DNA from 3 places in the Gulosibacter sp. ACHW.36C genome. Region 3 is predicted to be linked to each of the others. Evidence: predicted binding sites of a transcription regulator. Region 3 holds the regulator's gene; each other region holds the start of a gene.

Region 1 (7,241 bases), 470 kb from region 3:
AGGCCCTCGCCGTCATTTTCGACGCCGTGTCGGAGGGCAATAACGCGGTCAGCGCGGGTGACGCCGAGCGCGTGCGGGACTCCGTTGCGGCGGTGCGCGGGATGCTCGGCATCCTCGGCCTCGACCCGCTCGCCGAGGAATGGGCCGAAGACAGCCAGTCGGCCTCGCTCGAACCCGTGCTCGACAAGCTCGTCGGCGAACTGCTCGAACAGCGCACCGCGGCGCGCGCGGCGAAGGACTGGGCCGCTGCCGACCGGATCCGCGACGGCCTCGCCGCGGCCGGCATCACGATTGAAGACAGCCCGCAGGGACCACACTGGAGCGTGAACGAATGACCAAGTCACAGAAGAAAGGCCCCTCGAAGGGCACCGGCGGCCTCGGCCGCAAGGCACTCGAAGGCAAGGGCCCGACCCCGCGGGCGGAAGACCGTCACTGGGCAAAGGACCGCCGGCGCAAGCAGGCTGCCGAGGCGAAGAACCGTCAGGCGCGCCCGCAGCAGCGGCAGCGCCGCGCGTCGTCGAGCGCGCAGAACGACACTGAGCTGGTGACCGGGCGCAACGCCGCGGTCGAGGCGCTGCGTGCTGAGATTCCCGCCACGACGGTGTACGTCGCGCAGAACATCGAGGTGGATGACCGCATCAAGGAGATCATCCAGCTCGCGGCGAAGCGCCAGATCCCGATGCTCGAGGTGACCCGCCAGGAGCTCGACCGCATGGTGCCGTTCGACGCCGTGCACCAGGGCGTCGCAGTCAAGGTTCCGCCGTACGAGTACTCCGACCCGGTCGAGCTGGCCGAACGAGTGATCTCGCGCGGTGACGTGCCGCTGCTCGTGGCGCTCGACGGCATCACCGACCCCCGCAATCTCGGCGCGATCATCCGCTCGGTGGCCGCGTTCGGCGGCCACGGCGTCATCGTCCCGCAGCGCCGCGCCGCGGGTATGACGGCGACCGCGTGGCGCACCTCGGCGGGTGCCGCCGCGCGCCTGCCCGTCGCGCTCGCGAGCAACCTCACGAACACGATCAAGTCGCTCAAGCAGCAGGGCGTCTTCGTCGTCGGCCTCGACGGCGACGGCGACGTCGAACTGCCCGGACTCGACCTCGCGACCTCGCCGCTGCTCGTCGTTGTCGGCTCGGAGGGCAAGGGCCTGTCGCGTCTCGTCGCCGAGCAGTGCGACGCGATCGTGTCGATTCCGATCGATGCCGCGACCGAGTCGCTCAATGCGGGCATCGCCGCATCCGTCACCTGCTACGAGATTTCGAAGCTGCGTGCGGCGGCCGCCGAGGCGAAGGAAGCCCTGCTCTAGTTCAGGCGAGTGCCGTCGTCGAGGCGGAACCGGTGCAGTCGCTGCCGGTTCGCCTCGAGGCGCACCTCGTCACCGATCTGCGGGTGATCGCGGCCGTCGACGCGCGCGACGAGCTGGACCTCGTCGCCCGCGATCTCGCCGGAGCAGAACAGGTAGCCGTCGGAGCCGAGCTCTTCGACGAGGGTGACGCGCGCCGGAATGCCGCCCTCGTTTGTGAGGCGGAGGTCTTCGGCACGGACACCGACGCGTTCGCCGTTCTCGGTCCAGAGGTTCATCGCCGGCGTGCCGATGAAGCTCGCGACGAACTCGTTCACGGGGCGGTCGTAGAGCTCCTGCGGCGTGCCGAGCTGCTGCAGCTTGCCCTCATTGAGTACCGCGATGCGCGTGCCCATGGTCATCGCCTCGGTCTGATCGTGCGTCACGTAGACCGTCGTGGTGCCGAGCCGGCGCTGCAGCGAGGCGATCTGCGCGCGCGTCTGTACGCGCAGCTTCGCGTCGAGGTTCGACAGCGGTTCGTCCATGAGGAAGACCTGGGGCTCGCGCACGATGGCGCGACCCATGGCCACGCGCTGGCGCTGGCCGCCCGAGAGTTCCGAGGGCCGGCGGTGCAGCAGCGGCTCGAGGTCGAGCAGCTTCGCCGCCTCGCGTACCTTCTCGTTGCGCTCGGCCTTCGAGACGCCGCGCGTCTTGAGGCCGAAGCCCATATTCTGCTCGACCGTGAGGTGGGGGTAGAGCGCGTAATTCTGGAACACCATCGCGATATCGCGATCCTTCGGCGCGACGTTCGTCACCTCATCGTCGCCGATGAGGATGCGGCCGTCATCGACCGGGTCGAGGCCCGCGAGCATCCGGAGCGTCGTGGTCTTACCGCAGCCCGAGGGGCCCACCAGTACCAAGAACTCGCCGTCGGCAATCTCGATGCTGAGATCGTCAACGGCGTTTCGGGTGGCGCCGGGGAAGCGGCGCGAGACACTCGCGAAGGTAACTGCGGCCATACCGAGCCATCGTAGTCGGGTGTCGTTCAGTGCGCGGTGCGACCATGAGGAGACCTCCCATCGAGAACAGAAGGGGTCATATTCATGTCATTTGCAGGTCGCGTCGCACTGGTCACTGGAGCCGGTTCGGGCATCGGTGAAGCCATCGCGAAGGAACTCGCCGCACAGGGCGTCAAGGTCGTCGTGTCGGACATTAACGAGGATGGCGCCAACCGCGTCGTCGACGAGATCGCCGGCGCCGGCGGAACCGCGGTCGCCTTCGTCGCGAACACGGCGGTGAAGGAAGACAGCGAGAAGTCGGTCGCGTTCGCGATCGAGACCTACGGCAAGCTCAACTACGCCGTGAACAACGCCGGCATCGGCGGCGCGAACGCCCCCGCCGGGCAGGTCGACCTTGACGACTGGGACCGCGTCATCGACATTAACCTCAACGGCGTGCTCTACGGCATGCGCTACCAGATTCCCGCCATGCTCGAAGCCGGTGCTGCCGAGAGCGCGATCGTCAACATGGCCTCGATTCACGGCACCGTCGCGGCGCTCGGCAATGGCGCGTACACAGCGGCAAAGCACGGGGTCGTCGGCCTCACGAAGAACGCCGCCGCCGAGTACGGCGCCCAGGGCCTGCGCATCAACTCGGTCGGCCCGGCCTACATCAACACGCCCCTGCTCAAGCAGATGCCCGACGAGATGTACAACGCGCTCGCCGCGAAGCACCCGCTGGGTCGCCTCGGCGAGCCCGAGGAGGTCGCCAAGGTGGTGCGCTTCTTGCTCAGCGAGGACGCCTCGTTCGTCACCGGCGGCTACTACCTCATCGACGGCGGTTACACGGCCGTCTAGCCTGTCACCGCAGCATCCCATCACCCCGTAGTATGGGATGCTGTTGCCGCCTTAGCTCAGCTGGTAGAGCATCTGTCTTGTAAACAGAAGGTCATCGGTTCGAACCCGATAGGCGGCTCCAGTGTTTTGCAGGGGTAAGGTGAGTCGCTACCACTGCACGACAAAAGGAGCCAGCACATGGCAATTGATCCGCAGCTTGCCGGAACTTGGCAGATTGACAACGCGCACTCGCGCGTGGGGTTCTCGACGCGCCACGCCATGGTGTCGCGCGTTCGCGGTGCGTTCAACAACGTGCAGGGTCAGGCCAACATCAACGCTGAGAACCTGGCCGAGTCGAACGTGCAGGTCACGATCGAGGCCGCGAGCATTGACACTCGCCAGCCGGAGCGCGACGACCACCTGCGCAGCCCCGACTTTCTCAACGTCGGCGAGTTCCCGCAGATCACGTTCGTTTCGAGCTCGATTGACGAGATTGGTGACAACCAATTCATCGTGACCGGAGACCTGACCATTCGGGGGATTACCCGTCAAACGTCGATCCCGCTCGAGCTGATGGGTGTTGAGCACGACCCGATGGGCGCAACGCGTGCTGGCCTCGAAGGCTCGCGACGCATTGACCGCCGCGAGTGGGATGTTCGCTGGAACACCCCGCTCGATTCGGGCGGGGTGCTGGTCAGCGACAAGATCACGCTCGAGTTCGAACTCGCCCTAGTTAAGCAGTAGCGGGCACGAACTCCAGGCTGACCGAGTTCATGCAGAACCGGTCGCCGGTCGGGGTGCCGTAGCCGTCGGGGAACACGTGCCCGAGGTGCGAACCGCACTTCGCGCAGCGAACCTCGACGCGGCGCATGCCGAGCGTGTTGTCTTCGAGGTACTCCACGGCGCCCTCACGCAGCGGCTCCCAGAAGCTGGGCCAGCCGCACCCCGCGTCGAACTTCGTCGTCGCGTTAAAGAGCTCGTTGCCGCAGGCGCGACACGTGTAGGTCCCCGGGCGTTCTTCGTTGAGCAGCGCGCCGGTAAATGCCCGCTCGGTGCCGGCCTGTCGCAGCACCTGGAATTCCTGGGGGTTGAGCACCTCGCGCCACTGCGCATCAGTGCGTTCAACTTCGTACGACATGGGACCTCCTGGATAGGCAAGTGTACGCGCGCCGCGAGGGCAATCTGCCCGAGCGCGCGTAGGCTCGGGACGAGCATTCCGTAATGAGTTCAACACCGCTGAGGAGGCGAATATGCCCGAAGCCGCAGGCGCCCTGCGCCACTCGAGCCCGCCGCCGCTCCACGACGAAGACCGAGCCTTGCTCGAATTCGAAGCGGAGCATCCTCGCCACGGACGCGCGAAAGAGGATGCGATTCGCGCCCAGTTCGGCTATTCCGCTGCTCGGTATTATCAGATTCTCGGTACGCTCATTGAGTCGCCCTCGGCGCTCGTCGCGTATCCGATGCTTGTGCACCGGCTTCGGCGGATGCGCGAGGCACGTCGAGCGCACCGCTTCGGTACGGTCGACGGCCGCAACTAGCCCCACCCCTGCAGGAAGATTCAGCACACGTGAAGTACCCCAAGGATCGCTTCGACGACTTCCCCCGCACGCTCAAGCGCCGCGGGGCGCACCGCGCGCCGCGAACCTGGGCGTCGAAGTTCATGTCGTGGATTGTGGCGATCGTCGCGTTCGTGCTGCTCGTCGGCATCGGCGTCGGCGTGATGTGGGCGATCGACAACCAGGTGCAGTTCACCGCCGACATGGGCGGGCAGGAAGAGACGACGTCACCGACCGAGTCGAGCAGCGCTGGGCCGACCCCCACGCCGACCGAGACCGGCCCAAGCGCGACGGTGGATGCTTCGCTCAGCGTCACGGTGCTCAACGGCATTGGCACGCCCGGCCTCGCGACCGCGGGCTCGGAGGCCATGACGAGCGGCGGTTGGACCGTCGGCACGGTCGCCGACGCCGACAGCTTCGACTACCAGACCACGAGCATTGTCGTCGCGAGCGAAGACCAGCGCGGCGCGGCCCTCGGTGCGCAGGAGACGCTCGGCTTCGGCGAGATCTCGGTCGACCCGAACATCGCCGCCGAGGGCACGCTCGTCGTGATCCTTGGCTCGGATGCGGGTGACGCGCTGCTCTAGCGGCAACGTTGCCCATCTCGTCACTCGAATTTCACGTGCCTGTTGCGAGCCTTGCCTAGGGTGCCGCTATGGCTACAGGCATCGTGAAGTGGTTCGACGCGGAAAAGGGCTTCGGTTTTATCACCGTCGACGGTGACACCACCCCCGCGCAGGAAGTATTCGTGCACTACCGCTCGATCGATATGACTGGTTTCCGCACGCTGCAGGAGAACCAGGCGGTCGAGTTTGAGGTGACGCAGGGCGAGAAGGGGCCGCAGGCCGAGCACGTGCGCTCGCTGTAGGCGGACTCTCCTTGCACTCTCAGGGTGAGAGTGCCAACATTGGTCTTGGCACTCCACGACACTGAGTGCTAATCCGAAGACCACTCAGGTCCTGAAAGGACGACACATTTATGTCGAAGATGATCGCCTTTGATGAAGAGGCTCGTCGCGGTCTCGAGCGTGGCCTGAACACGCTCGCTGACACCGTCAAGGTGACCCTCGGCCCGCGCGGCCGCAACGTTGTGCTCGAGAAGAAGTGGGGCGCCCCCACCATCACGAACGATGGAGTCTCGATCGCAAAGGAAATCGAGCTTGAGGACCCGTACGAGAAGATCGGTGCGGAGCTCGTCAAGGAGGTCGCGAAGAAGACTGATGACGTCGCCGGTGACGGTACGACCACCGCGACCGTGCTCGCTCAGGCCCTCGTGAAGGAAGGCCTGCGCAACGTTGCTGCCGGCGCCGACCCCATCTCGGTCAAGCGCGGCATCGACAAGGCCGTTGAGGCCGTCACGAAGCACCTGCTCGACTCGGCCGTCGAGGTCTCGAGCAAGGGCCACATCGCCGCAACCGCGTCGATCTCGGCCGCTGACCCGCACATCGGTCAGCTCATCGCCGAGGCGATCGACAAGGTCGGCCGCGAGGGCGTCGTGACCGTCGAAGAGTCGAACACCTTCGAGACCACCCTTGAGCTCACCGAGGGTATGCGCTTCGACAAGGGCTACCTGTCGCAGTACTTCGTCACCGACACCGACCGCCAGGAAGCGGTGTTCGAGGACCCCTACATCCTCATCGTCAACAGCAAGATCTCGAACGTGAAGGACCTCCTTCCCGTCGTTGACAAGGTGATGCAGGCTGGCAAGCAGCTGCTCATCATCGCCGAGGACGTCGAGGGCGAAGCCCTTGCCACCCTCGTGCTCAACAAGATCCGTGGCATCTTCAAGTCGGTCGCCGTCAAGGCTCCCGGCTTCGGCGACCGCCGCAAGGCCATGCTGCAGGACATCGCGATCCTCACCGGCGGCCAGGTCATCTCGGAAGAGGTCGGCCTCAAGCTCGAGAACACGAACCTCGACATGCTCGGCCGCGCACGCAAAGTCATCATCTCGAAGGACGAGACCACGATCGTCGAGGGCGCCGGCGAGGCCGCGCAGATCGAGGGTCGCGTCGCGCAGATCAAGCAGGAGATCCAGAACACCGACTCCGACTACGACCGCGAGAAGCTCCAGGAGCGCCTCGCCAAGCTCGCCGGCGGCGTTGCCGTCATCAAGTCGGGCGCGGCCACCGAGGTTGAGCTCAAGGAGCGCAAGCACCGCATTGAGGACGCCGTCCGCAACGCGAAGGCTGCCGTCGAGGAGGGCATCGTCGCCGGTGGTGGCGTTGCGCTCACCCAGTCGGGCGCCGCGATCGACGGCCTCGAGCTGTCGGCCGACGAGGCAACCGGTGCTGCGATCGTGAAGTCGAGCCTCGACGCCGCGCTCAAGCAGATCGCCCTCAACGCTGGCCTCGAGCCGGGCGTGGTGGCAGAGAAGGTCCGCGGCCTCGAGACCGGTCACGGCCTCAACGCTGCGACCGGCGAGTACGTCGACATGATCGCCGAGGGCATCCTCGACCCGGTCAAGGTGACCCGCTCGGCGCTGCAGAACGCCGCATCGATCGCCGGCCTGTTCCTCACCACCGAGGCCGTTGTCGCCGACAAGCCGCAGCCGGCTGGCGCCGCTCCTGCCGGT
Region 2 (7,241 bases), 820 kb from region 3:
AATGGGGCCAAACGCAACACCTATGGCTGAGGTGGCGGATGCGCGGGGCCGGCCGCGAGCGCGGCGCCGGCCTCGCGCACGCGCCTACTTCTTGTAGTTCGGGGCCTCCACGACCATCTGCACGTCGTGGGGGTGGCTTTCCTTGAGGCCCGCCGCCGTGATGCGCACGAAGCGACCGCGCGACTGCAGGTCGGGAATCGTGCGGGCGCCGACGTAGAACATCGACTGGTGCAGGCCGCCGGTGAGCTGGAACACGTTCTGGCGCACGGTGCCGCGGTACTGCACCTTGCCCTCGATGCCCTCGGCGATGAGCTCGTCGTCGCTCGGCACGTCGGCCTGGAAGTAGCGGTCGCGCGAGTACGAGGTCTTCTTGCCGCGGGTCTGCATCGCGCCGAGCGAGCCCATGCCGCGGTACGACTTGTATTGCTTGCCGTTGACGAAGATGAGGTCTCCGGGCGCCTCGTCGGTGCCCGCGAGCAGCGAGCCGAGCATGACGGCGTTCGCGCCGGCGACGAGCGCCTTCGCGATGTCGCCCGAGTACTGCAGGCCGCCGTCAGCGATGACCGGTACGCCGGTGCCGCGGGTCGCCTTCGAGGCCTCGTAGATCGCGGTGACCTGCGGCACGCCCACACCGGCAACGATGCGGGTCGTGCAGATCGAGCCGGGGCCCACGCCGACCTTGACCGCATCCGCGCCCGCCTCGACGAGCGCCGCGGCGCCCTCGCGGGTCGCGACGTTGCCGCCGATGATGTCGACGTCCTTGAACGCCGGGTCGGCCTTGAGCTTGCGGATCATGTCGATCTCGCCGCGCGAGTGGCCGTTCGCGGTGTCGACGACGATGACGTCGACCCCGGCGTCGCGCAGCGAGCCCGCACGCTCCCAGGCGTCGCCGAAGAAGCCGATGGCCGCGCCGACGCGCAGCCGGTTGCTCGCATCCTTCGTCGCGAGCGGGTACTTGTCGCGCTTGTCGAAGTCCTTCACCGTCACGAGGCCGCGCAGAATGCCCCCCTCGTCGACGAGGGGCAGCTTCTCGATGCGGTGCTGGCCGAGCAGGCGGAACGCGTCGTCGCCGCTGATGCCGACGGGGCCGGTCACGAGGCCCTCCGAGGTCATCACCTCGTGCACCTTGGTGGTCGCCTTCTCGCTGTCGGCGACGAAGCGCATATCGCGGTTCGAGATAATGCCGACGAGCTTGCCGGCCTCGTCGACGACGGGCAGGCCCGAGATGCGGAACTGGCCGCAGATCTCGTCGACGTCGGCGACGGTCGCGCCGGCCGAGGTCGTGATGGGGTTGGTGATCATGCCCGACTCCGACCGCTTCACGCGGTCGACCATGACGGACTGGTCCTGAATCGAGGCATTGCGGTGGATGATGCCGAGGCCACCCTGGCGGGCCATCGCAATCGCGAGTCGCGACTCGGTCACCGTGTCCATCGCCGCCGAAACGAGCGGCACCTTGATCGAGATGTTGCGCGTGAGCTGCGTGGTCGTGTCCACCTCAGACGGAATCACATCGGTTTCTTCCGGAAGCAGCAACACATCGTCATAGGTGAGTCCGGTAAAGCCGAAGGGATCGTGCTCAGTCATTTTGCTCCTGCAAACGCGGTTGTGTTCGCCCGCCGAGGACGCGGGCGCGTATCTCCATGGTACGACCCAACGCCGGGGCGGCGCGGGGCATTCCCCACCCACCGTCAGGGCCAGAGCGGATGCTCAGACGACGTTGATCTCGCCGGTCGGATCAGGCTCGACCCGGGTGCGACGCCGCCGGCGCCCGACGTCGATGACGAGGTCGATCGTGAAGAAGACGAGGCCGAGCCAGACGAGGCCGAAGCCGAGCCAGCGCTCGGGCGGCATCGGTTCGTGCAGCAGCACGACGCCGAAGATGAACTGCATGGTCGGCGCGACGTATTGCACGATGCCGACCTCGACGAGGCTGAGCCGCGCGGTGGCGGCGGCGAAGAGCAGCAGCGGCACGCTCGTCATCACGCCGGCGAGCAGCAGCATCGTGGTGTGCCCGCCCGAAACTCGACCCATCGTCAGGCCGCTGGTCACCTCGATGAAGATGAGGATGCCGATGCCGAGCGGCGCGAGCCAGAGCGTCTCCATGGTGAGCCCGGCGATCGGGTCGACGCTGCGGCCGACCTGCTTCTTGAGCAGACCGTAAATCGCGAACGAACACGCGATCGCGAGCGAGAGCCACGGCGGCTCGCCGTAGGCGACGACCATGACGATGAACGACGCCGTCGCGAAGGCGACCGCGACCCACTGCAGCGGCCGCAGCCGCTCGCGCAGAAACACCATGCCGAGCAGCATCGAGATGAGCGGGTTGAGGTAGTACCCGAGCGAGCCCTCGAGCGATCGCCCCACCTCGACCGTGAGCACGTAGAGCGTCCAGTTCGCGAACACGGCGAGGCTCGCGAGGCCGAGGAACAGCATCGAGCGCCAGTTCTTGATGATGCGCGTGAATGCGCCCCAGCGCCGCGCGATGAGCAGCACGGCGAAGCAGAAGAGCACCGACAGCACGATGCGCCACGCGATGATCTCGAAGGTGCTCGTCGGCTTCACCGTCTGCAGGTAGAGCGGCAGCAGGCCCCACACCGCGAATGACGAGATGCCGAGAATCAGGCCGGTCGTCTGCGTCGACCCCGATCGCTCCGGTGCGGATGCGGGGCTGGTTGCAGAGTTGGTCACCTCGGCAGCTTACGCCGAAGCAACAACAAAGGCGGGCCCCCGGTATTCCGGGAGCCCGCCTGGTCGTTACGCGAGTAGCCTAGGCGATCTTCGCGAGCACGTCGCGAGCCGAAAGGATGAGGTAGTCCTCACCGGCGTACTTCACCTCGGTGCCACCGTACTTCGAGTAGATGACCTTGTCGCCAACGGCGACATCCACGGGGATGCGCTTGCCGTCTTCGTCGAAGCGGCCGGGGCCGACGGCGACAACCTCGCCCTCCTGCGGCTTCTCCTTGGCGGTGTCAGGAATCACGAGACCCGACGCGGTGGTCTGCTCGGCCTGGACCTGCTGGATGACAATGCGATCTTCGAGCGGCTGAATGTTCACCGACACGGCAATCCTCTTTCTCTTGACGAGCTGTGCAAGTTTGAAGTTAGCACTCTCACCCTGAGGGTGCTAACTCGAGTGTATTGGGTGCTCCCTGATGGTGCCACCCAGCCGCCCGAGCGTACGCCCAGAGCGAAGGGCATCGCCGGCAAGTACGGTAGGCAGGGTGAATCGCGACGACCTGGAAGTGCTGCTCACCCCCGAGGCCCTGCGCTTGCTCGATGAGTACGCCGAGCTCGACACGGTGAGCGATGCCGTCGGCGCGGTCATGACCCTGCGCAAGGCGGGCGTCGACGCGCACACGAGCGCCGTCGTACTCACGCAGCTGCAGCTGCGGCGCCGGGCCCGCACGAAGTTCGGCAAGTTCGCCGCGAACATGCTCTTTACGGATGCGGGGCTCGCGCAGGCGACCCGGCTGCAGGTCGCGGCGCGGCACGCCGATCGCTTTCGCCGGGCCGAGGTGCGCACGCTCGCCGACCTCGGCTGCGGCATCGGCGCCGACTCGCTCGCGTTCGCGTCACTCGGCTTCGACCTGCTCGCGGTCGACGCCGACGAGCTAACGGCGGCCATCGCGAGCTTCAACCTCGCACCGTTCTCGAACGCGCGCGTCGAGCACTCGACGGCCGAGGCCACGAACCTCGACGGCGCCGAGGGCGTGTTCCTCGACCCTGCGCGCCGCACCGAGTCGCGCGGCGGCACTCGCCGGCTCGCCGACCCCGATGACTGGCGCCCGTCGCTCGGCTTCGCCTTCGACGTCGCTGCGAACGGCCGGGCGGCGGGTGTGAAGCTCGGCCCGGCGCTGCCGCACGAGTTGCTCCCGCCGAGCACCACATCCCGGCCCGTCGAGACGCAGTGGCTCTCGGTCGACGGCGAGCTCGTCGAGTGCGCCGTCTGGCTCGGCGCCACGGCGCGGGCCGGCGTGTGCCGCAGCGCGCTCGTGCTGCGCGACGGCGCGCACGAGCTCACCTCGGCCGACGCGGCGAGCGACGATGCGCCCGTCGGCGAGCTCGGCGAGTTTCTCTATGAGCCCGATCCGGCGCTCATCCGCGGCCGCTTCATCGGCGAGCTCGCGCGCATCCTCGGTGGGCACATGATCTCGCCCGAGATCGCCTGGGTGACGGCGCCGGAGCTGCACGAGACGCCGTTCGCGCAGGTTTTCCGCGTGCGCGAGGTGTTGCCGTTGCACGCGAGCTCGCTCAAGAAGCGGCTGCGTGGGCTCGGCATCGGCCGGCTCGAGATCAAGAAGCGCGGCGTCGACCTCGACCCCGCGAAGTTCCGCAAGGAGCTGCAGCCGCGCGGCGACAACGCCGCGACACTCATCTGCACCCGCGTCGACGAGCGCCGCGTCGCGATCCTCGCTGACCGCGCCTAGGCGTTCTTCCCAGTGACGTTGTGAACGGGTTGGCGTGAGGTGCCGCGTCCGTCTCGGCATCACCGCCAGCCCACGCTGCTTCGCGCCCGTGACCCAACTGTCCCACTATCCGATCAGGAGGGATATATACCCCTTGACGCACTCTGTGGGACACCCGGGTCAGCTCAGCCCTCCACCTGATGCGATTGGGACGCGAGCTCCGGCGGGGCCGTCGCTGAGCGGCGCTCTGGTGACTGCCGCGTGAGCAGTCGCGTTGTCAGCGATGCAGTGCGAGTGGAGGTGGCGCTGTCAGCGACGCCGCACGAATGGCAGTGGCGCGCTCAGCGACAACTGGCGCGATGGTGATTGCGCCAGTTGTCGCTGAGCGCGCCACTATGTGCGGGAGACGACTGCGGCCGCGGGGATAGTCCGGAGAAGTGGAGGAAGTCGTCTCCGGCACCAGACGATCACGGAGTGGCAGGCAAGTACTCCTCTAGGCTGCCCGGGCCTGGCCGCGGGCTGACTACAGCGCGACGACGATCGCGGTCGCAATCGCGATCGCAATGGCAATCGCGCTGCCCGCAATGCCGATGCCGGCGAGTGCCTTGCCGTTCGGCTCGCGGCTCATCGCCACGACCGAGACGACAAGCCCGATAACGCCGAGCGCGCCCGCGATGATCCAGAGGATGCCGGGGAAGCAGAGCAGAATCAGCGCGACGAGCGCGAGCGCGAGCCCGACGTACGAGAAGGTCGGCCGCGCCGCGGTGACTGCGGGTGCACCGAACTGCGTCGGCGCAAACTCCTGCTCGCGCGGCTGCCCGTAGCCCGGCTGCTGCACCGGCGGGGCGCCGTAGCCCCCCGGCTGCTGCTGCGCCTGCTGGCCCGGAGCCTGCTGGCCCGGCTGCTGGGGCAACGGCTGACCGGCGAGCGGCGGTTGGCCGTCCGCGTAGTCGCCGTACTCGCGGTGCTCGGGGTGCTGCACCCGGTCGGTGTAGTCGTCGTTCGTGAGCCCGTCGACGTCGAGGGTGTCACTGTCGTCGGCCTCACCGTCGTCGCCCGCGTCGCGCGGGTGAATCGGGCCCCGGCCGAAGTCGGAGCGGTCGTCGGTGACGCCAAAGGTGCCGCCCGAGGCCGGCACAATCTGTTCATCTTCGCCGTGCGGTCGCTGCGTGTTCGCGCCCTCGCTGTCGGTCATCGACATGCTCCCTTCGCCATCGGCATCATCCTAAATTGTCAGGCTCGAAGATTCCGTGAGTTGTGCCTGGGTCATTGGCAGCGTGGAGTCGGCGGCGAAATCGGCGGGCGACGGGGCGTGCCCCGCGGCCACGAGCTGCGCGCCGAGCACGGCGATCATGGCGCCGTTGTCGGTGCACAGCGACAGGGGCGGGATGTGCAGCTGCACGCCCGCCTCGGCGCTCCGCTCGGCCGTGAGCTCGCGCACGCGCGCATTCGCGGCGACGCCGCCGCCGAGCAGCAGCCGCGGGATGCCGAGGTCGCGGCACGCCGCGAGCGCCTTCGTCACCAGCACGTCGGCGACAGCCTCGCGGAACGACGCCGCGATGTCGGCGACGGGCACCGGTTCCCCCGCATCCTCAAAACGCTCGACCTCGCGCGCGACGGCGGTCTTCAGCCCCGAGAACGAGAAGTCGTAGCGGTGCCGCTCGAGATCGGATGCGCGCGACAGGCCGCGGGGGAAGCGGAACGCCTTCGGGTTGCCCTCGGCCGCGACGCGGTCGATCTGCGGGCCGCCGGGGTACGGTAGGCCGAGCACGCGGGCGACCTTGTCGAAGGCCTCGCCGGCGGCGTCGTCGATCGTCTCGCCGAGCAGCTCGGAGTCGCCGGTGAGCGAGTCGACGCGGATCAGCGAGGTGTGGCCGCCCGAGACGAGCAGCGCAATGGTCGGGAACTCGACGGGGTCGCCGCCCTCGCGCAGCAGGTCGGCCGCGACGTGGCCGACGAGGTGGTTCACGCCGTAGAGCGGCTTGCCGGTGGCAACCGCGAGGGCCTTCGCCGCGCCGACGCCGACCATGAGCGCGCCGGCGAGGCCGGGCCCCGCGGTCACGGCGATCGCGTCGATGTCGTCGAGGGTGACGCCGGCCTCATCGAGGGCCTGCTGCAGCACGGGCACCATCGAGTCGGCGTGGGCGCGGGCCGCAACCTCGGGCACGACACCGCCGAACTTCGCGTGCTCGTCCATCGACGAGGCGACCGAGTTCGTGAGCAGCGTCGTGCCGCGCACGATGCCGACGCCGGTCTCGTCGCAGCTCGTCTCGATGCCGAGCACGAGCGGTTCCCGCGCGGGCTCGAGCCGCGCGTCGGCCGCGCTGAGCGCCGTGTCGATGTCGGCTCGCATCACGATCGCGGCCTCCCGTTCCTTGCGGTAGTAGTTGTCGCGCCGCCCGATCTCGGTGAAGCCGAGGGCGGCGTAGAGCGCGCGGGCCGGGGCTCCCGATTCGCGCACCTCGAGAAACACGCGCCGCGCGCCGCGCGAGCGCGCCCACGCGAGCAGCTCGCGCAGGAGGCGCGTGCCCCAGCCATCGCGGCGCAGTTCGGGGCGCACGGCGATGGTCTGCACATCCGCCTCCCCCGCGCCCTGCGCTGCGAGCACGCCCGCGGCGCCGACGAGCGCGCCGTCGCGTTCGAGCACGACGTAGTGGGTGTGCTCGCTGCGAAGCTCGTCGTGCATGCCCGACGCGCTCCAGTGGTCGAGCGGAAACATCTCGTGGTCGAGTGCGACCATCTCGTCGAGGTCGTCGACGGTCGCGGCCCGCAGCTGCACGCTCACGCGGTCACCCGCTTCGGCACTGCGCCGGGCTTCGCGTCGGGCGCGCG
Region 3 (7,241 bases):
GCGAGATCGTCGCGGGCATCCCCATCCACGCCCTGCGCCTGCGCGGCGTCGTAGCCGACCAGCAGGTCATCTTCGGTGGTGAGGGAGAACTCGTGAACATCCGCCACGAGACGCTGAGCAACCGCGCATACGTGCACGGCATCACCCTGGCGCTGCAGCAGGCGTCAACGCAGCGTGGCCTGACCGTCGGCCTCGACGCCCTGCTCGGGCTGGGGGGCTAGCGGATGCGGCGGTTCAGCGGGGCGCAGATCGGCGTCTACGTGCTGCTCGCGCTCATGGCGATCTACCTGTTCGCCATCGCCGGCATTGTTTGGGGCCTCGTCACGAGCGGCGAGGTCATCGGCATCGTCATGGGCTTCGCGCTCATCGTGTTTCCGATCGTCGGCGTGCTGTTCGTCATGCGCGACTTGCGCTTCGTGCTGCAATCGAACCGCCTCATCGACCGGATGGCCGAGGCCGGCGAACTGCCCGAGGACAACCTGCCCCGACAGAAAAGTGGGCGACCCGACCGCGCCGCGGCCGACGCCGAGTTCGAGTCGTGGAAAGACCGGGTCGAGGCGAACCCCGGTGATTGGCGCAACTGGGTGCTGCTCGGCCTCGCGTATCGGGCTTCGGGCGACACGCCGCGCGCTCGTCAGGCGCTTCGGCGCGCGATCGAGCTCGAGCGCGCTGCCTAACTCGTCTCCGAGCGCGCCGGCCGAACTTTCCGAGGGCGCGCGACAGTTAGGATTGAGCGTGTGAGTGGTGAGATCGAATTCCGTAGCGACGTAACCGTCGAACTCGTCCGGGCCCAGGCCACCGACCGTGATGTGCTGTTCGCAGCCCGCGTCTCGACCGTGGGTGAACAGAGCCTCGACTCGGCAACCGGTGACACCGCCGAACTCGCGAAGCGCGACCGCGGTCTCATCAACTACCTTATGCGCGATCGCCATGGCACCCCGTTCGAGCACAACTCGCTCACGTTCTACGTGCAGGCGCCGCTCTTCGTCTTCCGCGAGTTCCAGCGTCACCGCATGGCGAGCTATAACGAGGAGTCGGGCCGCTACCGCGAGCTCCGCCCAGTCTTCTACGTGCCCGCGGCCGAGCGCAACCTCCGCCAGGAGGGCCGCCCCGGCAAGTACGAGTTCTTCCCCGGCAGCGCTGAGCAGGTCGACCTCGTGCAGACCGAGGTGCGCACGCAGTCCGAGGCGGCGTACGCGAGCTACCAACGGATGCTCGACGCCGGCGTCGCCCGCGAGGTCGCGCGCACGGTGCTGCCGCTCAACATCTACTCGTCGATGTACGTGACGATGAACGCCCGCTCGCTCATGAACTTCCTCTCGCTGCGCCGCAAGGCCGAGGGCTCGACCTTCCCGTCGTTCCCACAGCGCGAGATCGAGATGTGCGCCGAGAAGATGGAAGACCTCTGGTCGCAGCACATGCCCGTGACCGCCGAGGTGTTCCAGGCAAACGGTCGCGTTGCCCCCTAGCGCGCTGCCCGACGGCGACCCGGTTCCTCAGAACGGCGCGCTGCCCGAGGCTGCCGCCCAGGGGCTCACTGGCAGGCAGTTCGGGGCGTATGTGCACATCCCGTTCTGCCGGGTGCGCTGCGGCTACTGCGACTTCAACACCTACACCGCGACCGAGCTGCGCGGCGTGAGCCAGTCGAGCTACGCGGATGCGGTAGCCCAGGAAGTCGCGCTGGCCCGGGGTGTGCTCGACGACGCCGGGCATCGGGAGCCGCTCAGCACGGTGTTCTTCGGCGGCGGGACGCCCACGCTGTTGCCGGCGGCCGACCTCGTACGCACGCTCGCGACGCTGCGCGACACGTTTGGCATCGTCGACGACGCCGAGATCACGACTGAGGCGAACCCCGACTCGGTCGATGAGCAATACCTCCGTGAGCTCGTCGAGGGCGGCTTTACTCGCGTGAGCTTCGGCATGCAGTCGGCGGTGCCGCACGTGCTTCGCACGCTCGACCGCACCCACGACCCGCTCCGCGTGCCCGACGTGGTCGCTGCCGCGAAGGCGGTCGGCCTCGACGCCTCCGTCGACCTCATCTACGGCACGCCGGGGGAGTCGCTCGACGATTGGCGTCGCTCGGTAGACGCCGCGCTCGCGCTCGCGCCGACACATATCTCGGCGTACGCCCTCATCGTCGAACCGGGCACCGCGCTCGCGCGCCAGATTCGCCGCGGCGAGGTCGCCGAGGTCGACGACGACCTGCAGGCCGAGATGTACGAGTACGCCGACGCGGCCTTCGCCAAGGCCGGGTACCGCTGGTACGAGATCTCGAACTGGTCGCTCGACGGCGAGCATCCCTCGCGCCACAATCTCGCGTACTGGCACGACACCGACTGGTGGGGCTTTGGCCCGGGGGCGCATAGCCACATCAACGGCACGAGGTTCTGGAACGTGAAGCACCCCGCTGCCTACGCGCAGCGGCTCGCGCAGGGCGATTCGCCCGCCGCCGCTCGGGAGGTGCTTGACGACGAGCAGCGCTACGCCGAGCGCGTACTGCTGCGCTCCCGCCTCGTCGAGGGGCTGCCGCTCGCCGAGCTGCGCGATCGGCGCGGGGTCGCGGAACTCATCGCCGATGGCCTCGTCGACGGTGCTGCGGCGATCCGCGGAACCCTGCAACTTACCGTTCGCGGTCGGCTGCTCGCCGACGTGGTTGCCCGAGCGCTCGCCTAAGCCGAAGTAAACTGGTCGCTATGGTGAGCGAACGCAGTCTTGAGGTGTTGCGCGCCATCATCGGCGACTACGTCGCCACGCACGAGCCCGTCGGGTCGAAACGGTTGGTGGAGCGCTATCAGTTTGGCGTGTCTGCTGCGACGATTCGCAACGACATGGCCGCCCTCGAAGAGGCCGATCTCATCGCCGCACCCCACACCTCGTCGGGCCGCGTGCCCACCGACAAGGGGTACCGCGTGTTCGTCGATCGCCTCGCCGATGTGCGCCCCCTCACCACGGCGCAGCGCCGGGCGATCGAGCAGTTCATGGAGGGCTCGCTCGAACCCGAGGAATTGCTCACGCGTTCGGTGCGCACGCTCGCGCAGCTCACCGGCACCGTCGCGATCGGCCACCTGCCCTCGCTGCTCGACGCACACATCCACCGCATCGAACTCGTGTCGCTCTCGGTGCGCCGCGTGCTCGTGGTGCTCATCACCGACACCGGCCGCGTCGAACAGCGCATCGTCGACCTCGAGCGCGACACCGGCGACGAGGAATTCCTCGCGCTGCGCGACCTCGTAAACGAACGCCTCGTCGGCAAGCGGCTCGAGGACGCCGCGGCCGAGCTGCGCGAACTGCACGACGGTGACGACCTTGGCGGCGTCGCCGACCGCGTGCTGCAGTCGCTCGTGCAGCAGGTGTTTGCCAACCGCGACGACAAGCTGATCATCGCCGGCGCGGCGAATCTCGCGCTGACTGAGCACGATTTTTCGTCGATCTTCCCCGTGCTCGAGGCGATCGAAGAGCAGGTAGTCTTGCTGCGGCTCGTCGGCGAGCTCGATCTCGACGAACGAGGCGTCGCGGTGTCGATCGGCCACGAGAACCTCAACTCGGCGCTTGAGGAGACGAGCATCCTCGCCACCGGCTATACCCCCGACGGCGACGCCCGAGTCGGTATCCTCGGTCCGACGCGCATGGACTATCAGCGCAACATCGCCGCCGTTCGCGCGGTCGCGCGATACCTCTCGCGCAGCTTCGACACTCCGAGCTGATTTCGGCTCGAACCACTTCATTTCATCCACTCAGGAGGCAGAGGTCTTGGCAGACCACTACGAGACACTCGGTGTGAGCCGCGAGGCAAGCCCCGAAGAGATCAAGAAGGCGTACCGCAAGCTGGCCCGTCAGTTGCACCCCGACGTCAACCCATCGCCCGAGGCGGCCGAGAAGTTCAAAGACGTTACCGCTGCCTACGACACGCTCTCTGACCCGCAACGGCGGCAGCAGTACGACCTCGGCGATGCCGGTGGCGCCGGTGGCGGCTTCGGATTTGGCGACATCTTCGACGCGTTCTTCGGGGGCCAGGGTTCGCGCCGCGGCCCGCGTTCACGCGCGCAGCGGGGGCAGGATGCGCTGGTGCGCGTCGACCTCGACCTCGCCGAGGTGATCTTCGGCACGCATCGCGACATCGAGATCGCGACCGCCGTGCGCTGCGAGACCTGTGAGGGCAGCTGCTGCGCGCCGGGCACGAGCCCGACGACCTGCTCGACCTGTGGCGGCGCGGGCGAGGTCACTCGCCAGGTGCGCTCCGTGCTCGGCCCGGTCGTCACCTCCAGCCCCTGCGGCGTGTGCCAGGGTTACGGCACCGTCATCGAACACCCCTGCGACACCTGCCACGGCCAGGGCCGCGTGCGTTCGCAGGTGACCCTGCCGGTCGACATTCCCGCAGGTGTCGACACCGGCCTGCGCCTGCACCTGCCGGGCCAGGGCGAGGCCGGCGCCGCCGGCGGTGCCTACGGCGACATCTATCTCGAGATTCGCGTGCGCGAGGACGAGACCTTCACCCGCGACGGCGACAACTTGCTGGCCACCATCGAGGTTTCGATGGTCGACGCCGTGTTCGGCACCACGACGACGCTGCCGGGCGTTGACGGCGACATCGAGCTGGAGATCCCGGCGGGCGCGCAGTCGGGCGACGTGCTCACCGTGCGCGGCCGTGGCGTGACCCGCCTGCGCAGCCCCATTCGCGGTGATCTCGACGTGACGCTGCAGGTGCGCACGCCGACGAAGCTCGACCACAAGCAGAAGGATCTGCTCAAGCAGTTCGCCGAGCGTGACAAGCACCCGCTTACGCCAGGCCTGATCAAGGACCAGCCCGGGCTGTTCTCGAAGCTGCGCGGAAAGTTCGGCCGCTAGTGGCGCACGCCTACTTCGCGGCTGACCTCGTAGCCGTGCGCGCGGGTGACCTCATCACCGTGACCGGCCCCGAGGCTCGGCACGCAGTGAGCGTGGCGCGACTGCGGGTCGGGGAGCAACTTGCGCTCCTCGACGGCGAGGGCGGCAGCGTCACCGCCGAGGCGAGCGAAGTCGGCAACGCAGAGTTCACCGCGCGGGCACTTGCCGACGCGACCGTGGCAGCCGAGCCGAGCCCGCGCATCCTGCTCGTGCAAGCCCTCGCCAAGGGCGGCCGCGACGAGATGGCGCTGCAGGCATCCGTCGAACTCGGCATCGACGGCGTGATTCCCTGGCAGGCGCAGCGTTCGGTCTCGACGTGGCGCGGCGACAAGGTCGCGAAGCAACGCGAGCGCTGGCAGACGATCGCCCGCGAGGCGAGCAAGCAGGCGGTACGCGCACGCGTGCCGCTCGTCGAGGTGCCCGTCACGACCAAGCAGCTCGCGCACCTCGCGGGCACGATTCGCCTCGTGCTACTCGACCCCATCGCCGAGGCGCCCCTAAGCGAGCTCGAGCCGGATGCGCGCGACCTCGCCCTCGTGGTGGGTCCCGAAGGCGGCATCGACGAACGCGAGTTCGCGCTGCTCACCGAGGCGGGCGCCGAACGCCGCCGGCTCGGCGCCAATGTGCTGCGTACGTCGACCGCGGGCCCGGCCGCCCTCGCCGCGCTGTTCACCAAGCTCGGGCGCTGGTAGGCGACTAGACTCACCCGCATGGCCGAGAGCATTTTCACCCGGATCATCAATCGCGAGATTCCCGCCGAGATCGTTGCTGAAGACGATCGCGTTATCGCATTCACCGACATCAACCCGAAGGCGCCGGTGCACTTGCTGGTTGTGCCGAAGGACCCGCAGTACCGCGACGTCACCGAACTCGCCGCCGGCGACCCGGAGCTGCTCGCGCACGTCGTCGCGACGGCGAAGCGCCTCGCGGGCGAACACGGCGACGGCGATTTCCGCCTCGTGTTCAACACCGGCGCGAACGCCGGCCAGACGGTATTCCACGTACACGCGCACGTCCTCGCGGGCGGGTTGGAGGAAGGCTCACTTGCAGCAGACTGAGCGAACGGTCGTCATCGAGGGTGCGTCGATGCTGCACCTGCTGGGGCCGGGCGACCGCCTCCTGAGCACCATCGAGGCAGAGCATCCAAACGTCACGGTGCTCGTGCGCGGCAACGAGGTGCACCTGCGTGGCGACGTCGACGACGTCGAGCTCGCCGAGCGACTCGTGCGCGAGATGGCGTCGCTCGCCGGCTCGGGCGCGGTGCTCGCGCCCGACGAGGTCGCACGCTCGAAGCAACTGCTGTCGAACGGCGCAGGACCCTCGCCGACGCAGATATTCGGTGAGGCCATCGTCAACGCGCGAGGCCGCGCGGTGCGCCCCAAGACGCTCGGGCAGAAGCGCTACGTCGACGCCATCGACGTCAACACCGTCACGTTTGGCATCGGCCCCGCCGGAACCGGCAAGACGTATCTCGCGATGGCGAAGGCCGTGCAGGCCCTGCAGCGCAACGAGATCAACAAGATCGTGCTCACGCGACCCGCCGTCGAGGCGGGGGAGCGCCTCGGCTTTCTGCCGGGCACGCTCAACGACAAGATCGACCCCTACCTGCGACCGCTGTTTGACGCCCTCGGCGACATGCTCGACCCCGATCTTGTCGTCAAGCTGATGAGCCAGAACGTCGTCGAGGTGGCACCGTTGGCCTACATGCGCGGCCGCACGCTCAACGATGCCTACGTGATTCTCGACGAGGCGCAAAACACGACGCAGGAACAGATGAAGATGTTCCTCACCCGCCTGGGCTTCGGCTCGAAGCTCGTGGTGACGGGCGACGTCACCCAGGTCGATCTGCCCGGCGGCAACTCCGGCCTTCGGCACGCGTCTCGCGTGTTGCGCGACATCCCCGACATCCACTTTGCCGAGCTGACGAGCGACGACGTCGTGCGCCACAGCCTCGTCGCCAAGATCGTCGACGCCTATGACGAATACACGAGCCGCCAGGAGCAGAGCCGATGAGCATTGAAATCAACAACGAATCCGGCGCCGAGGTCGACGAGTCGTCGGTGCTCGGCCTCGCGACGTTCGCGCTCGACTATCTGCACGTGCATCCGGATGCGGAGCTCAGCATCGTATTCGCCGACGTCGCGGTGATGGAAGAGCTCCATGTGCAGTGGATGGACGAGCCCGGTCCGACCGACGTGCTCAGCTTCCCCATGGATGAGCTGCGCCCCGGTTCGATTGAACGCCAGACGCCCCCGGGCCTGCTCGGCGACATCGTCGTCTGCCCCGAAGTGGCGGCCGCCCAGGCGCTCACCAACCGGCACTCAACCATGGACGAGATTCGTTTCCTCGTCGCCCAC

What was found. Region 3 encodes HrcA, which represses chaperone genes, less so after heat shock. Its sites were predicted from a motif close to TTNGCACTCGNNNNNNNCGAGTGCNAA; they were not measured.
Region 1: a site for HrcA is predicted at 5,584-5,610, ahead of groL (chaperonin GroEL). Genes of this name have one in related genera too.
Region 2: a site for HrcA is predicted at 3,105-3,131, ahead of groES (co-chaperone GroES). Genes of this name have one in related genera too.

Annotation. Positions count from the first base shown of each region.
Region 1 is NZ_CP097160.1:795,131-802,371, forward strand. Features, by position in the region: gene cysS (cysteine--tRNA ligase) at 1-335, shown strand, start outside; gene rlmB (23S rRNA (guanosine(2251)-2'-O)-methyltransferase RlmB) at 332-1,303, shown strand; gene M3M28_RS03565 (ABC transporter ATP-binding protein) at 1,300-2,298, opposite strand; gene M3M28_RS03570 (SDR family NAD(P)-dependent oxidoreductase) at 2,383-3,135, shown strand; tRNA gene M3M28_RS03575 (tRNA-Thr) at 3,181-3,256, shown strand; gene M3M28_RS03580 (YceI family protein) at 3,313-3,858, shown strand; gene msrB (peptide-methionine (R)-S-oxide reductase MsrB) at 3,848-4,252, opposite strand; gene M3M28_RS03590 (DUF3263 domain-containing protein) at 4,365-4,652, shown strand; gene M3M28_RS03595 (LytR C-terminal domain-containing protein) at 4,682-5,257, shown strand; gene M3M28_RS03600 (cold-shock protein) at 5,326-5,538, shown strand; gene groL (chaperonin GroEL) at 5,649-7,241, shown strand, end outside.
Region 2 is NZ_CP097160.1:2,084,522-2,091,762, forward strand. Features, by position in the region: gene guaB (IMP dehydrogenase) at 85-1,587, opposite strand; gene rarD (EamA family transporter RarD) at 1,711-2,691, opposite strand; gene groES (co-chaperone GroES) at 2,771-3,064, opposite strand; gene M3M28_RS09595 (class I SAM-dependent methyltransferase) at 3,225-4,430, shown strand; gene M3M28_RS09600 (hypothetical protein) at 4,933-5,604, opposite strand; gene tsaD (tRNA (adenosine(37)-N6)-threonylcarbamoyltransferase complex transferase subunit TsaD) at 5,635-7,194, opposite strand; gene tsaB (tRNA (adenosine(37)-N6)-threonylcarbamoyltransferase complex dimerization subunit type 1 TsaB) at 7,191-7,241, opposite strand, start outside.
Region 3 is NZ_CP097160.1:1,265,656-1,272,896, forward strand. Features, by position in the region: gene dapB (4-hydroxy-tetrahydrodipicolinate reductase) at 1-221, shown strand, start outside; gene M3M28_RS05790 (tetratricopeptide repeat protein) at 225-677, shown strand; gene thyX (FAD-dependent thymidylate synthase) at 738-1,469, shown strand; gene hemW (radical SAM family heme chaperone HemW) at 1,459-2,673, shown strand; gene hrcA (heat-inducible transcriptional repressor HrcA) at 2,694-3,704, shown strand; gene dnaJ (molecular chaperone DnaJ) at 3,751-4,845, shown strand; gene M3M28_RS05815 (16S rRNA (uracil(1498)-N(3))-methyltransferase) at 4,845-5,576, shown strand; gene M3M28_RS05820 (histidine triad nucleotide-binding protein) at 5,595-5,942, shown strand; gene M3M28_RS05825 (PhoH family protein) at 5,971-6,897, shown strand; gene ybeY (rRNA maturation RNase YbeY) at 6,894-7,241, shown strand, end outside.